Regions from separate parts of the Amphritea japonica ATCC BAA-1530 genome, predicted to be linked through region 2. Evidence: predicted binding sites of a transcription regulator. Region 2 holds the regulator's gene; the other holds the start of a gene.

Region 1 (6,530 bases), 250 kb from region 2:
GAGGGTTGTTAATCGTGACTACGGCGGTGTGCTCAACCAACTCAACCAATAACTTCTCAGACATATTTGGTACCTACAATCGGTTTTCCTATAGCGAACACTCACTATGGCGGAAAACAAGTTGTCATAAAATGTCCTAATATGACGACTTACGTCACAAAATATTACATACTATCTATTAGTCGAACAGCTTCTCCGGTAGTTTCCAGCATCCAGTACGACGGGCAAAAATCAGTTAATGTATAACGGATAGACTATGGCGACAGTTGATGTTCATTACATTCAGGCAGCACTCAATTGTGCTGCGAGGAAGGGCCTCGAAACCAATAGCCTGTTAGAGGAACTTGGTATAGAACGGGCACACTTAAAGCAAGCTGGACTCAGGATCCATGGCGATCAGATGACTCGGCTGGTACAGACGATTTGGTCGATGTTAAGTGATGAGTTTTTGGGCTGTACCGCTCACCCCTGTAAATCAGGAGCATTCGCCTTTATGGCGCGACACTCATTAAACTACGACTCCCTTGAAGCGGTGTTAGCGCAGGGTATCCAGTTCTATAACCTGTTTACCGATGATATTCAGATGAACATGCAGCAGCGGGATAATCGGGTTGAATTTGAAATTATTTTTGCCCAACCGGAACTTGATCCTGACTTTTTTTACCAAGAATTTTGGATGGTTATCTGGCATCGTTACGCCAGTTGGGTGGTGGGTAAAAAAATACCCCTTAATCAGGTCAGCTTCACCTACTCTGAACCAGACCATAGCAGCGAACTGAAACACCTATTCCCCTGCCAGCATTATTTCAGTCAACCCAGTCTGAAATTCAGCTTCAGTGCCGATTTTCTCGCACAACCCCCGGTTAGAACTCAACGTGATCTATCACAGTTCCTACGGCACTCACCGGCAGATCTGATTACGATTCCCGGCGATGAGCAAGGTTTTCGGGCACGTATCCGGGCACTATTACTGCAACAGGGGAATGAGGTGCTTCAATGCCCCTCGTTTGAAGCGCTTGCGCAGCAGTTTAATATCAGCTCCCAAACACTACGGCGTAAACTTAAGAGCGAAGGAAGTTCTTATCCACAAATTAAAGATGAAATTCGACGAGATCTGGCCATCGAGAAGCTGTTTTCCCAGAAGCTATCCGTATCTGAAATCGCGCACACACTGGGATATAGCGAGTCCCGCTCTTTTACCCGGGCATTTAAACAGTGGACCGGGTTAACGCCCACCAGCTATCTACAATTAAAGCGCTAATGCCTGAGAACGAACCAGCGAACGAACGTCTCTGAAGCGATCAAGGCCTTAACCCTTTCAACACGAAGCCCCGTACTGGTCTGTCAGACTCCTTCAGATGAAAATCCTCACAGGTTAAATCTGTTAACTACCCCAGTATCTGGGCCTGCCTGTATCTAAATGAACAAACCGACTACCCGTATAGAGGCCAACGCCACCACGATCTATCTGGCGTGCAGCCCGATGCAGGTCCGTCAGACGAATCCCCGGGATACGAATATCAACCGCTTTGCCCTGCATATGCAGACTTTTCTTTGCAACTTTACTGCTTCGCTGACTTAACATTGCATTGGTGGCCGGCGACCGGTAACCGGAAATCACTTCAAAGGGCTGATCAACCTCAAGTGTCTGTTGCAGGTCATGTAATAACAGCATCAGATCGGGGCTCATCTTACCGACTTCATTATTTCGATGATCCCGCAGCAGATGACAGATCGCATCCATACTTTCATTGACAAAGTTTCCCTCACAAAAGAAGGTTGTCTTCAGCTTTTCTCCGGTATGAAGATTACTAAACGAGAGAGACATCTCTGAAGGAAAGGAATCCACAACCCCTGTTACATTGTGATTTGCAAAGGCCCTGGAAGGGAGAGCCGCACCTGCAGATAACAGTGCGATATTGCGCAAAAAGACCCTGCGCGAGTGTTTTATATTTGTCATTAAGTAAAAACGCTTCAAGCTGGTTAAAATTCAGCCAGCAATTATCCACGAACACATCATGTCTGTACAGTTTTTAATCACTTGTTTAAATATACCTGCTCAGAATTTGGGACTCCCTAACTGACTGGTAGCAAAAAGCTGGCTATGCTCCCACTCATCACGACGATAAATATCATCACGAAAATTTAACAGGCCCTGATTATCCACCCAGGCAGTCCAGTACGTCATATGCACCGGTACGGGATGACGCAGATAAATCTCGCTGGTTTTCTCTGTCATCAGGGTAGAGCCAAGCTGGGGCAACTGCTCAGGGCTGTCTAGCTGTATCAGATGTTGAGCCAAATCTTCCGCCCGCTCAACCCGGATACAGCCGGAGCTCAGATCACGCCTGTCCCGGTTAAACAACCCAGGTGCCGATGTGTCATGCAGATAAATAGCATAACGGCTGTGAGACAAAAATTTGATGCGCCCCAGCGTATTTCCCTGCCCAGGCGCTTCCCAGAAGTAACGATACTCATCACTGTTATACATCGACTGCGGCTCGACTTCGCTACTGGGCAGTAATACTCGCTGATTGCCCCAACCCTGAGCAACACTGAGGTTTTTTCGACTCAGGTATTCAGGGTCGGCTTGCCATGCTGGAATAATATCCTTCCAACCAATACTTTTAGGGACTGTCCAGGAGGGGTTCATCACCAGTGCCTTAATATCGGTAGTAAACACCGGTGTTTTACGTTTTTTACGACCCACTATGGTTTTCAGCTGCAATACGGTATCTCCCTGATCTACCAGGCGTAACCTGAATTCAGGAATGTTGACCTGAATATAACGCCCCAGAGCCAAGGCCCTGAACTGGCTGACTCGATATTGATTTAAACTTAGCTGATTGAGTCGTTGAGAGGGAGGTACGTTCAAGAGGGCACGACTCTTCGGACCTAGAATCCCATCCACTTTTGCACCATGGCGGTACTGAAACTGTTTCAAAGCCTCAGACAGTTCCTGGTCAAAATACTCTTCATCAATAAGAGCCTGAGTTAGGCGCCGATAGTCCCCCAGCAGCATCAATTGTTGGCGCAGGATAGTGATCTCAGTATCGCGATCATCCTGACGCAAAAGCGAACCCCCAGCTAACCGGGGCCAGTGAGCCTGCTGGTTCAGCCGTTGATAAAAAAGAGAAGCCTCCTCTAAATTACTAAACCGGGCATCGGGCACTCCGGTACCCTGCTGATGCTGATTCAGCAACGCTGATAACATTGTCGGAGGCTCTACTGCGGATACACTACTACTGGTAAAAAGCATTAAAGCAGCACAAACGCAGAAAAACCGGGAAAGCCCCATACTCACTCCTCCAGATTCCATTCAACTGGAAATCTGTGTCCATTAATTACAGACCCTAAAAGCAGAAAAATCAAAAGCAGATAAGACAAACGCCCCTGATAACCAATTTAGATAGCCTTTGTAGGTACAAAGCTGTGAATTCAGATATAGGACAAAGACTACAGTCACTGAGGTCCGGTAATATCAAACAAACGGTATCGCGGTAGTGCTAATACACCGCCTTCAAATACTCAGAAACTTAATATACACTCAAAACGTGCGGCTTTATTTCAAACGAAACACGCCACCATCATGAAGGAATATTTTCCTTCGGACTGTATGATTTCAATAGCAAGGCGGCATCAATGTCTTTGAATAAGAAGCCCTTCACCTACATAGCAATCCTTCTATTAATACTGGGTATCACTACCCCCACATATGCTGAAATCAGCTTTAATGATGCGTTTACACGACATAACGCTGTTATGTTGCTGATCGACCCAATGAGTGGTGAAATTATTGATGCCAACCAGGCAGCCAGTCAGTTTTACGGATATCCACTCAATACTCTGCGCAGCATGGTAATTCAAGAGATCAATACGCTGACAAAAGAACAAGTCGCTAATGAGCGTAAACTGGCTCAGAAGGAGGGCCGTAATTATTTTATTTTCAGACACAAAAGTGCCGACGGCAGCATCCGCACTGTCGAAGTACATTCAACCCCGATAACCAGCAACAACCAAAAATTACTGTTTTCAATTATCACCGATGCTTCAGCAGCGAGTGGTCGTAATCAGGGACTATGGCAATACCAGGAAAAGTTAGAAGAGATGGTCGCCATACAAACATCTGAGCTCAGCAGTAAAAGCCAGCAGGTTATCTACATCATGGGGCTTTCAATCACGCTCCTTCTGGCCCTTCTCTTCTTATTAGCCGTCGTCAATAAACGCAACATCGCCTTAAGGCAAAAAGCAGAAGAACAGGAGGTCACACTAAATACCATCCTGAATAACATTACCGATGCGATTATATATACCGACTGTAATCGGAATATTATCACCGCTAATAAAAGTGCAGAGAGTATTTTTGGTTATAAGTATCAGGAATTTAAAGGTGAAAGCGCTGCCATTCTATATGCGGATATTGCTGACTTTATATACCAGGGTAAACTACGTTTCTCACTTGATGCCAGCCCCAAAACTGATTTATATGAAGTGACATACAAGCGTCATGACGGCGATACTTTTGTTGGAGAAACACTAGGCTCCGTCATCAAAAACTCCGCCGGTGATGCCTTAGGTTTTATTGGCGTTATTCGTGATATTACTGATCGAAAAACAACAGAAGAAGGTTTACGCCAGGCCGCCAGTGTATTCCAGAATGCTTCAGAAGGAATCATCATCACCTCCCCCACCGGGACAATTCTTGATGTCAACGCTGCCTACACAGCGATTACAGGTTACAGCCGCGAAGAAACGCTGGGGCAAAGCTCAAAAATGTTGAAATCAGGCCTCCAGGCAGATGCGTTTTATGAAACCATGTGGAAACGTTTACTTAGCAGTGGCCATTGGGAAGGGGAAATCTATAATCGACATAAAAATGGCCATACCTACCTGGAACAACTATCGATTAACGCTGTACAGGATGATCAGGGCCAGACAAAGTGCTATATCGGGCTGTTTTACGATATAACCTTGCAAAAAGAGCATGAAAAACAATTGCACCATATCGCTCATTTTGATGCACTCACCGAATTACCAAACCGACTTCTGCTGGCAGACAGGTTACAGCAAGGTATTTTACATGCTGACCGCCAGATGGATTCACTCGCGGTTGTTTATATTGATCTGGATGGTTTTAAAGCGATCAATGACCAATACGGCCATGATGTCGGCGATAAATTACTGGTAGAAGTAGCCCAGCGGATGAAGCAGGTTCTCAGGGAAGGCGATACTATCGCAAGACTTGGAGGGGATGAGTTTGTAGCGATCTTTACCGACCTGGCTGATACCGAGTCCTGTATTCCCCTGCTAAACCGTATACTTCAAACGATCTCCGCTGGCGTGAAAATAGATAATTCATTACTCCATGTCACCGCCAGTCTGGGGGTTGCATTCTACCCCACAGAAGACCCCGAACCTGACAAGCTCCTGCGCCAAGCAGATCAGGCCATGTATCAAGCAAAATTGAAGAGTAAGAATTGTTACCATATTTTTGATCCGGTACACGACCGTTCGTTAAAGGGCCGTCATGAGCGAATAGAACGGCTGCAGCAAGCACTCGCTGACAATGAATTTATTCTTTATTACCAGCCTAAAGTTCATTTGCGCACCGGCGAACTTATTGGAGTTGAAGCCTTAATTCGCTGGTTACATCCCGAAAAAGGATTATTGCCACCGGCTGCCTTTCTACCAGATATTGATAATCATGATCTGGATATTGAACTTGGACAATGGGTTATTACCAGTGCATTGAAGCAGCTATCGGCGTGGCAAAGCATCGGCTTAAATATCCGGGTCAGCGTTAATATCAGCGCGCAACAACTTCAAGACAGCCGTTTCTCAAAACAACTACATCAATTATTAACGGCTCATCCAACGGCTAATCCTGCCAATTTTGAGCTAGAGATTCTTGAAAGCAGTGCACTGCAAGACCTGCAGCAGGTCTCGAAAACGATGAAAATCTGCTCTCAGATGGGCGTGAAATTCGCTCTGGACGATTTCGGAACCGGATATTCCTCGCTCACCTACCTTAAGTATCTCCCTGTTGAAGTACTTAAGATTGACCGGACTTTTGTAAACGGCATGCTCAGCAACTCAGAAGACATGGCAATTATTAAAGCGGTGCTCGGCCTGGCGAAAGCATTCCAGCGCGATATCGTTGCAGAGGGTGTTGAGACTCCTGAACAGGGGGTATCTCTGTTACAACTCGGCTGTGAGATAGCTCAGGGCTACGGTATCGCACGCCCTATGCCAGCAACAGAGATCCACAGTTGGTCCAAAAACTGGCAACCTCCAGCGGTATGGGTTAACTCTTCAACAGGCGCTGAAGGAAAAGCTGCTCCCCATAAAACACTAACCTAAGCACTAGATGCTCACGATGAAAGGTAGTGACAATATTAACTCACATAATAGAACCAAGTCCGATCAAATAACCGCCAACCACTCAGTCCCCTGTAAATCAGGCCCTCCAACTAAAGAGCCCATATAATTTACACACAGTTATCCACAGGAACCGTGCATAACACTTAGCG
Region 2 (6,530 bases):
CGATAATGAGATCGGAAGGGAAATGGCAGATAAAGCTACTACCTTTACCCGGCTGACTATTGATGGTTAGCCGACCGCCATGACGAAGCATTACATGTTTAACAATGGCCAGACCCAAACCGGTACCACCACTATCTGAGGACCTGCTCTCATCGACCCTGTAGAAACGTTCCTGCAGTCGTGGCAGGTGAATACTGTCGATACCCGCGCCGTTATCCTGGACTGAGAAGTGACCGCCCTTTTTGTCGGTCCACCAGCGTAGCTTAATATTGCCTTCATTGGGGGTATAACGAACCGCATTAAAAACCAGATTTGAAATCGCACTAAAGATCTCCGATTCCTGACCCAGAAGCGTTTTGCCTGCTTCCAGGTCAACAGTAATAGTTTGGTTCTTGTCTTTGCCGAGGGCCAGGCCATCTTCTTGTAATCGGTAGATTATCGAATGAAGAGGAATAGGCAGTTCATCAGCGACATGAGCGCTGGCTTCAAGGCGTGATAAGAGCAAGAGATCAGATACCAGGTTTTCCATCCGTTTAGACTGACTTTCCATCTGGCTCAGACCGCGCTGTAGTGGTCGAGGCAGCTCTTGGTCAAGAAAGGTCTCTAGGTAGCCACGAATTACTGTAAGCGGTGTACGCAGCTCGTGAGAAGCGTTAGCGACGAAATCCTGTCGGGTCTGCTCCAGTTGTTTGAGGCGGGTAATATCACGGGCGACCAGAATGCGGTCGCCTGCCCCAAAGCGGGTAATCCGGTATTCCAGGATAATATCGTTGTGTATCGGAGAGGAGAGTTCTAACGGATCCTCATACAGCCCTTTGCGGTAGTAACGGACAAAGCGCGGATCCCGTAGCAGATTCATGACCGAGCGACCCCGGTCGGTTTTGACTTTCATCCCTAGCAGACCTTCAGCGGCTCTGTTCCACCACTCTAAATGGTTCTGCCCATCAATAATGACGATAGCGTCGCTCAGTGCTGCGGAGGATTGCTGGAACCGATTGATCACATTACGTAATGACTGAGTACGCTGTTGTTGTCTTTTTTGGTCTCGGGATAGCTCATCAAAGAGTTCCCCCCAATAGCCCTGACTTTCAGGCACCTTAGAGCGGTCACTGCTCATCAACCATTGTTGCAATCGATTGAACTGCTTAATCTGATAGAGTCCCCAGATAATCAGGGTGACAGACAGGGTCCAGCCGGGATGGCCAATGATCAGACCCAGTACAAACCCAGCCACCACGGTTAACAACAGGTTGCTGGCTATGGAGTGGCTGGCGTTATACATCGCTAGTCTCAGGCCGCTTGAGAAGAAAAGCGGTAGCCAGTACCACGGACTGTTTGTATCAGGTAGTCGTGGCGGTCACCCAGTGCTTTACGCAGGCGACGGATATGCACATCAACAGTACGCTCTTCAACATAAACATTGCCTCCCCACACCAGGTCCAGCAGTTGGCTTCGGCTATAGGCGCGATCCTGATGGGTCATAAAGAACTGCAGCAGTCTGAATTCAGTAGGGCCCAGTTCCAGTGGTTTCAGCTCAGAGCTGACCCGGTGAGAGACCGGGTCCAGGGTTAATCCATCGACGGTGATTGGTTCTTCAATACCTTTGGGGGTTGTTCGGCGAAGTACTGTTTTCAGTCGGGCAACTAACTCGCGGGGGGAGAACGGCTTAGTAATGTAATCATCAATACCGGTTTCCAGACCCTGAATCTTATTATCTTCATCGGTTTTTGCCGTTAGCATGATGATTGGGATATCTGAGGTCATTTCATCTTTGCGTAAGCGTCGCGCAAACTCGATACCGCTGATACCCGGCATCATCCAGTCTAATAGGATCATATCTGGAAGATTATCAACGATCATAGGATGGGCAGCCTGGGCGGAATCCGCCTCCATGCACTCATAGCCTGCCATTTCGAGAGCAACGGCGATCATTTCGCGAATCGGAGCCTCGTCGTCAACAATCAGAACGCGTTTACCCGACGTCATGACCAATCACCTCATTTATTAGATATATTCAGACGGTCATATTAGATGATGAAACTGTTACAGAAATATGACAAAGCACCCGGTGATGCAAGTGAATTTGTCATTAAACCGTTAGATAGTGTATTACCACCCCGATGAAGAGGGCCAGGCCGGCATAATTGTTGTTGAGAAAGGCGCTAAAACAGGCGTCCCGCTGACGGTCTTTGATCAGATGCTGCTGATAAGCAAACAAGCCTGCCATGACTGTCAGGCCGAGATAGAATCCGATCGATAAGCTAAGTTGGAGGCCCACCATAATAAATATGATCAGGGTGAGCAGCTGTAGAATACCGATAATAATTTTATCCAGATCGCCAAATAAAATGGCAGTGGATTTTACGCCGATCTTTATATCGTCATCCCGGTCGACCATTGCATACATCGTATCGTAGGCTACCGTCCAGAGCATGGTTGCGGTGTAGATTAGCCAGGCGATAGGTGGAATCTCATTCAGAGTCGCGCTGAAAGTCATCGGTATCGCCCAGGCAAATGCCATTCCCAGCACGACTTGGGGGAGGTGGGTATAACGCTTCATAAAAGGGTAACAGGCGGCCAGGGCAACACCGCCAAAGGAGAGGTAGACCGTCATCGAATTGGTAAACAGCACGAGAATAAAAGCGGTAACCAGCAGCAGAAAAAATAGGATTAATGCTTCTTTTGCAGAAATTCTGCCTCCGGGAAGCGGGCGTTGAGCGGTGCGTTTTACATGCCCATCTACTTTTCGGTCGGCGAAGTCATTGATTACACAGCCGGCTGAGCGCATTAAAAAAGTGCCGAGGCAGAAAATGAATAGCAGATTCAGTGGGGGGATGCCTTCAGCCGCGATCCATAGCGAAAAGAGCATCGGCCAGAGCACCAGGTAGGTGCCGATCGGCTTATTTACTCGCATCAGCTGACCACAAGCCTGCAGTTTTTGTTGCCAGCCAGCTTCGATCGGTTTAGCGCCTGATTGCATTATAAACAGCCTATAATCATTTTTTCCGATAGTTTACCTGTTGTAGTGCCGGCAGGAAAACCTCGGCTACCAGCAGGGGCTTATTTGCCAGCTTAAACATGGACCGACGAGCCCAGACCGTTTCTCCACTCCTTATTTTAAGCCGACTGATTTGGAGAGCGCCTCTGCGCATCGTTGGGTCGCGGAAGAGGACGGTCCCTAGGGAACGGTTTCCCAGGAAGTTTAATTCCCGTTGTTTACCTGTGAGGGTGGTCGCCGGAATAATTGTTCGGGCGAATACCCAGGGTTGCCCAAGACCGACCAGTTGTACTTCACGGATTAACGCTATCTGTCTGGGCGAAATCCCCAGCGCCAGAGCTTCTGAGCGGGTAGGACGTCCCCATATCTGGCGTACAACCTCAACTTTAAAATCACCGTTACTGGCCTGCAACAGGTGTTGGGTCAGAGAGCCACGGTCCAGTAGCCACTTTCGCCAGATATTCGGAGCATCAGGAGCTGCCGGACGTCGCAGTGTATACCAGCGAACGTCGAAGCTATTTTGATTAAGGGCTGCAGGGATTGGCACGATCATTTCTCAGCAAAAAAACTGGCTGTATAGTACCCTAGCCGGATTAAAATGTATCGGTTAGAGCATCGATTGGAACAGGTGAAAGATAATGGCTAAAGCGCAACAACACTACTCAACCGAGCAGATTGAGCAGCTTACCCGACAGTGGGTAGAGACAATGGTCGTGGGCTTGAATCTTTGCCCATTTGCCGCGCCGGTGGTTAAGGATAATTCGCTGCGCTATGCAATCACTGATGCTCGGGGTAGTGAGTCGCTGGTGGCCGCTTTTATGGCAGAGATCGAACAACTGCTGGCGGCCAGTGAAAAAGAGATATCGACTACATTGTTTATCGTGCCGACCGGCCTGGAAGACTTTTACGACTATCTCGATCACTTGCGTCTGTTTGAAGAGTTACTGGAGCAGGCGGGACTGGAGGGCGTGATTCAGCTGGCCAGTTTCCATCCGGGCTATCTGTTTCATGGCGTGGCTGAAGATGACCTGAGTCACTGGAGCAACCGTTCTCCCTGGCCGGTGTTCCATATTATTCGTGAGGCAGAAATGAGCCGGGCGCTAACCCATTACTCTAACCCGGAACAGATTCCTGAGCGCAATATCAAGCGACTGCGCGAGCTGGGGCGGGAAGCGTTAATTGAACGTTTTCCTCCTTTTGCGGATTATTGCTGAGGCCCGCCTCAGGGCTATTCATCAAAGACCGCAACCTGATTGCGACCTTGTTTCTTCGCCTTATAGAGGGCGATATCAGCTTGATCGATGAGTTCTTTCGGGGATTGCCCCTTCTGCGAAGGCAGCGTTGAAGCAACACCCAAGCTAATAGTAACGGGCTGGTCTTTAAAATTAGGGCTATGACGAATATCCAGATCTATGATCTGTTGTCGGATATGCTCTGCTAATATTTCAGCGCCTGTTCGGTCAGTTTCCGGTAGCAGAATGATAAATTCTTCCCCGCCAAAACGGCAAACCAGATCTTGAGCCCGGCGGGCTGAATCCCGAATGCTTGAGGCTATTTGTCGCAAGCAGTTATCGCCGTTCAAGTGTCCAAGGTTGTCGTTGTAGGCTTTGAAATGGTCGATATCGATCAGGATAACTGAAATGGATTGGCGTGAACGCTGGCCCCGGCGCCACTCAGTTTCGAAGCAGCGCTCAAACTCTCTGCGATTATAAACCTGTGTCAGGGTATCAATGCTCGCTGCTCTGGCAAGCATATCGTGAGCGCGCTTCAACTGCAGGAGTATGTTGATGCGTGCCTGAATGATAGAAGTGTTACGTTGTTGTAACAGATAATCTGCAACCCCCATATCATATAGGCTCACCTCATCAGTATCAGAGATGGGTGTGCCAATCACGGCTAGGGGAACCTGTTTTTCCCGGGTTAAATGGGAGGTACTCCGACAGATGTCGATAAGATTTGCGTGCTGTTCCGTATTATGAAGCAGCACGAGATCCGGGCAACGTTCGTCTGAAAGCAACATCTCTTGCAGTGCTGCTAATGACTGAGGCAGAAGTATGTTGTTCTCATCTCTGAGCGTGGACAGTATTGGCCAAAGCTCAGTAATAGGGTCTTCCCCAAGAAGGGCTATCGTCATTCTTTCCTGATAACGGGAACTGCTGGTGAGGGTACCGGGTTCCACGTCGGCTCCCTGCATGAACTCGAGCACGGTTTGTGGGTTTAATAATCCCACCATACGGCGCCCGTCATTAGCCACAATGGCGGGGGTTCGAAGGCCAAAGTTGCCATGCTCCCATTCATTTTGCCAGCGCAGAAGGGTTTCTTCGCAGGCTTCGTCGGTTTCTAATTCAGTGTTTATGCCGGCCTCTTCAAGCGCGTGAAAAATAGTTGAGGGGTTGGCGATATCTTTACCTTTTATCCATAACGCGCGGTAAAGATTACTGAGAAATAGGTTTGATTGCACAGGATCGTTACGTTGAGCGGCAATGACACATAAAGAGGGGAACAGGCTGTCACTCAGGCTTAACGGCAGAGAAATAGTCACCCCTGGGGAGCGATTGCGGATGTTGAAAATATCACTGGCAAGCTCGGACATGCTCTCGACACTGTGCAAATAGGAGCCAGATTCGCTAGAGCGCTCAACGACACGCCATTCAACGTTTTGCAACAGGTTTTGGTTGGCAAGCAGCTCATACAATGCATAACTGAAAGGGCAGTTAAGGTTTCCATATACAACGTATTTAGCCATCCGGGTGCCTTGTCATCGTTTAATATAAGTTGTTGAGAGACTCACAGAGCTATCGGCGGCCAGCAGTAATCTTGAGTAATCGTCGAGATAGTTTTCTTGTAAATCAACAATCCTGTAGTACAAGAATTGTTCTAATTACGATAATATTTATAGTCAGGCATCAAAAAAATTAATAAATACTGTTCTATGTTATGCGAGCTGTGCTGTACGCCAATAATAATTAGATAGAATCTTAGAAAGAAAACAGGGTGGTTGTGTGTCAGTTGAGCTAAAAAGGAAACCTCAGGGGAAGTCTGGGCGTCGGGGTGGCAAAACAGGGGAAGCTGTTTGCGATATGAAAGGGGATCTTTGGGAAATTGATGGGGTCTTTCTAATACTGATGAAACAGGCTATTCCTGGCTGGAGTGGCGGGAATATTCCTCAAGATGTTATTTCTGAATTGAAAAATACCGGCCGTTACCAGGCAGAAGGTATGTTACTCACGGCTCAGCCAACCAGCGGTGGTCAGATCAGCTTAGTGGTTAAGCCTGCTGACTAGCTTTCTGCTCTGTTAAGAATAAAAAGGCAGCATAGGCTGCCTTTTTATTGCTCTGATCGACAAGCAAGCAGCAGGTTATTTTCTTTCTTCAGCTTTGCGAACCGTTCGCTTGATCTCTTTCAGGCTACTGTGGCGTACGTCGGTACCACTGACCAGGTAGATCAGATGCTCTGCCATATTGCGGGCGTGGTCACCGATACGCTCAAGGCTTCGCAATATCCAGATAACGTTCATGATGCTGGAAATGT

The links. Region 2 encodes PhoB, which activates phosphate uptake and scavenging genes when phosphate is short. Its sites were predicted from a motif close to TGTCATANNNNTGTCANA; they were not measured.
Region 1: the regulator PhoB is predicted to act here: its motif matches at 1,944-1,961, upstream of AMJAP_RS00950 (YcbK family protein).

Annotation. Positions count from the first base shown of each region.
Region 1 is NZ_AP014545.1:201,587-208,116, reverse strand. It holds gene AMJAP_RS00960 (enoyl-CoA hydratase) at 1-64, opposite strand, end outside; gene AMJAP_RS00955 (AraC family transcriptional regulator) at 257-1,261, shown strand; gene AMJAP_RS00950 (YcbK family protein) at 1,385-1,927, opposite strand; gene AMJAP_RS00945 (L,D-transpeptidase family protein) at 2,060-3,319, opposite strand; gene AMJAP_RS00940 (sensor domain-containing protein) at 3,643-6,360, shown strand.
Region 2 is NZ_AP014545.1:3,781,883-3,788,412, reverse strand. It holds gene phoR (phosphate regulon sensor histidine kinase PhoR) at 1-1,282, opposite strand, end outside; gene phoB (phosphate regulon transcriptional regulator PhoB) at 1,291-1,986, opposite strand; gene ubiA (4-hydroxybenzoate octaprenyltransferase) at 2,090-2,980, opposite strand; gene AMJAP_RS17465 (chorismate--pyruvate lyase family protein) at 2,997-3,551, opposite strand; gene AMJAP_RS17460 (DUF1415 domain-containing protein) at 3,637-4,212, shown strand; gene AMJAP_RS17455 (diguanylate cyclase) at 4,227-5,744, opposite strand; gene AMJAP_RS17450 (hypothetical protein) at 6,001-6,282, shown strand; gene phoU (phosphate signaling complex protein PhoU) at 6,358-6,530, opposite strand, start outside.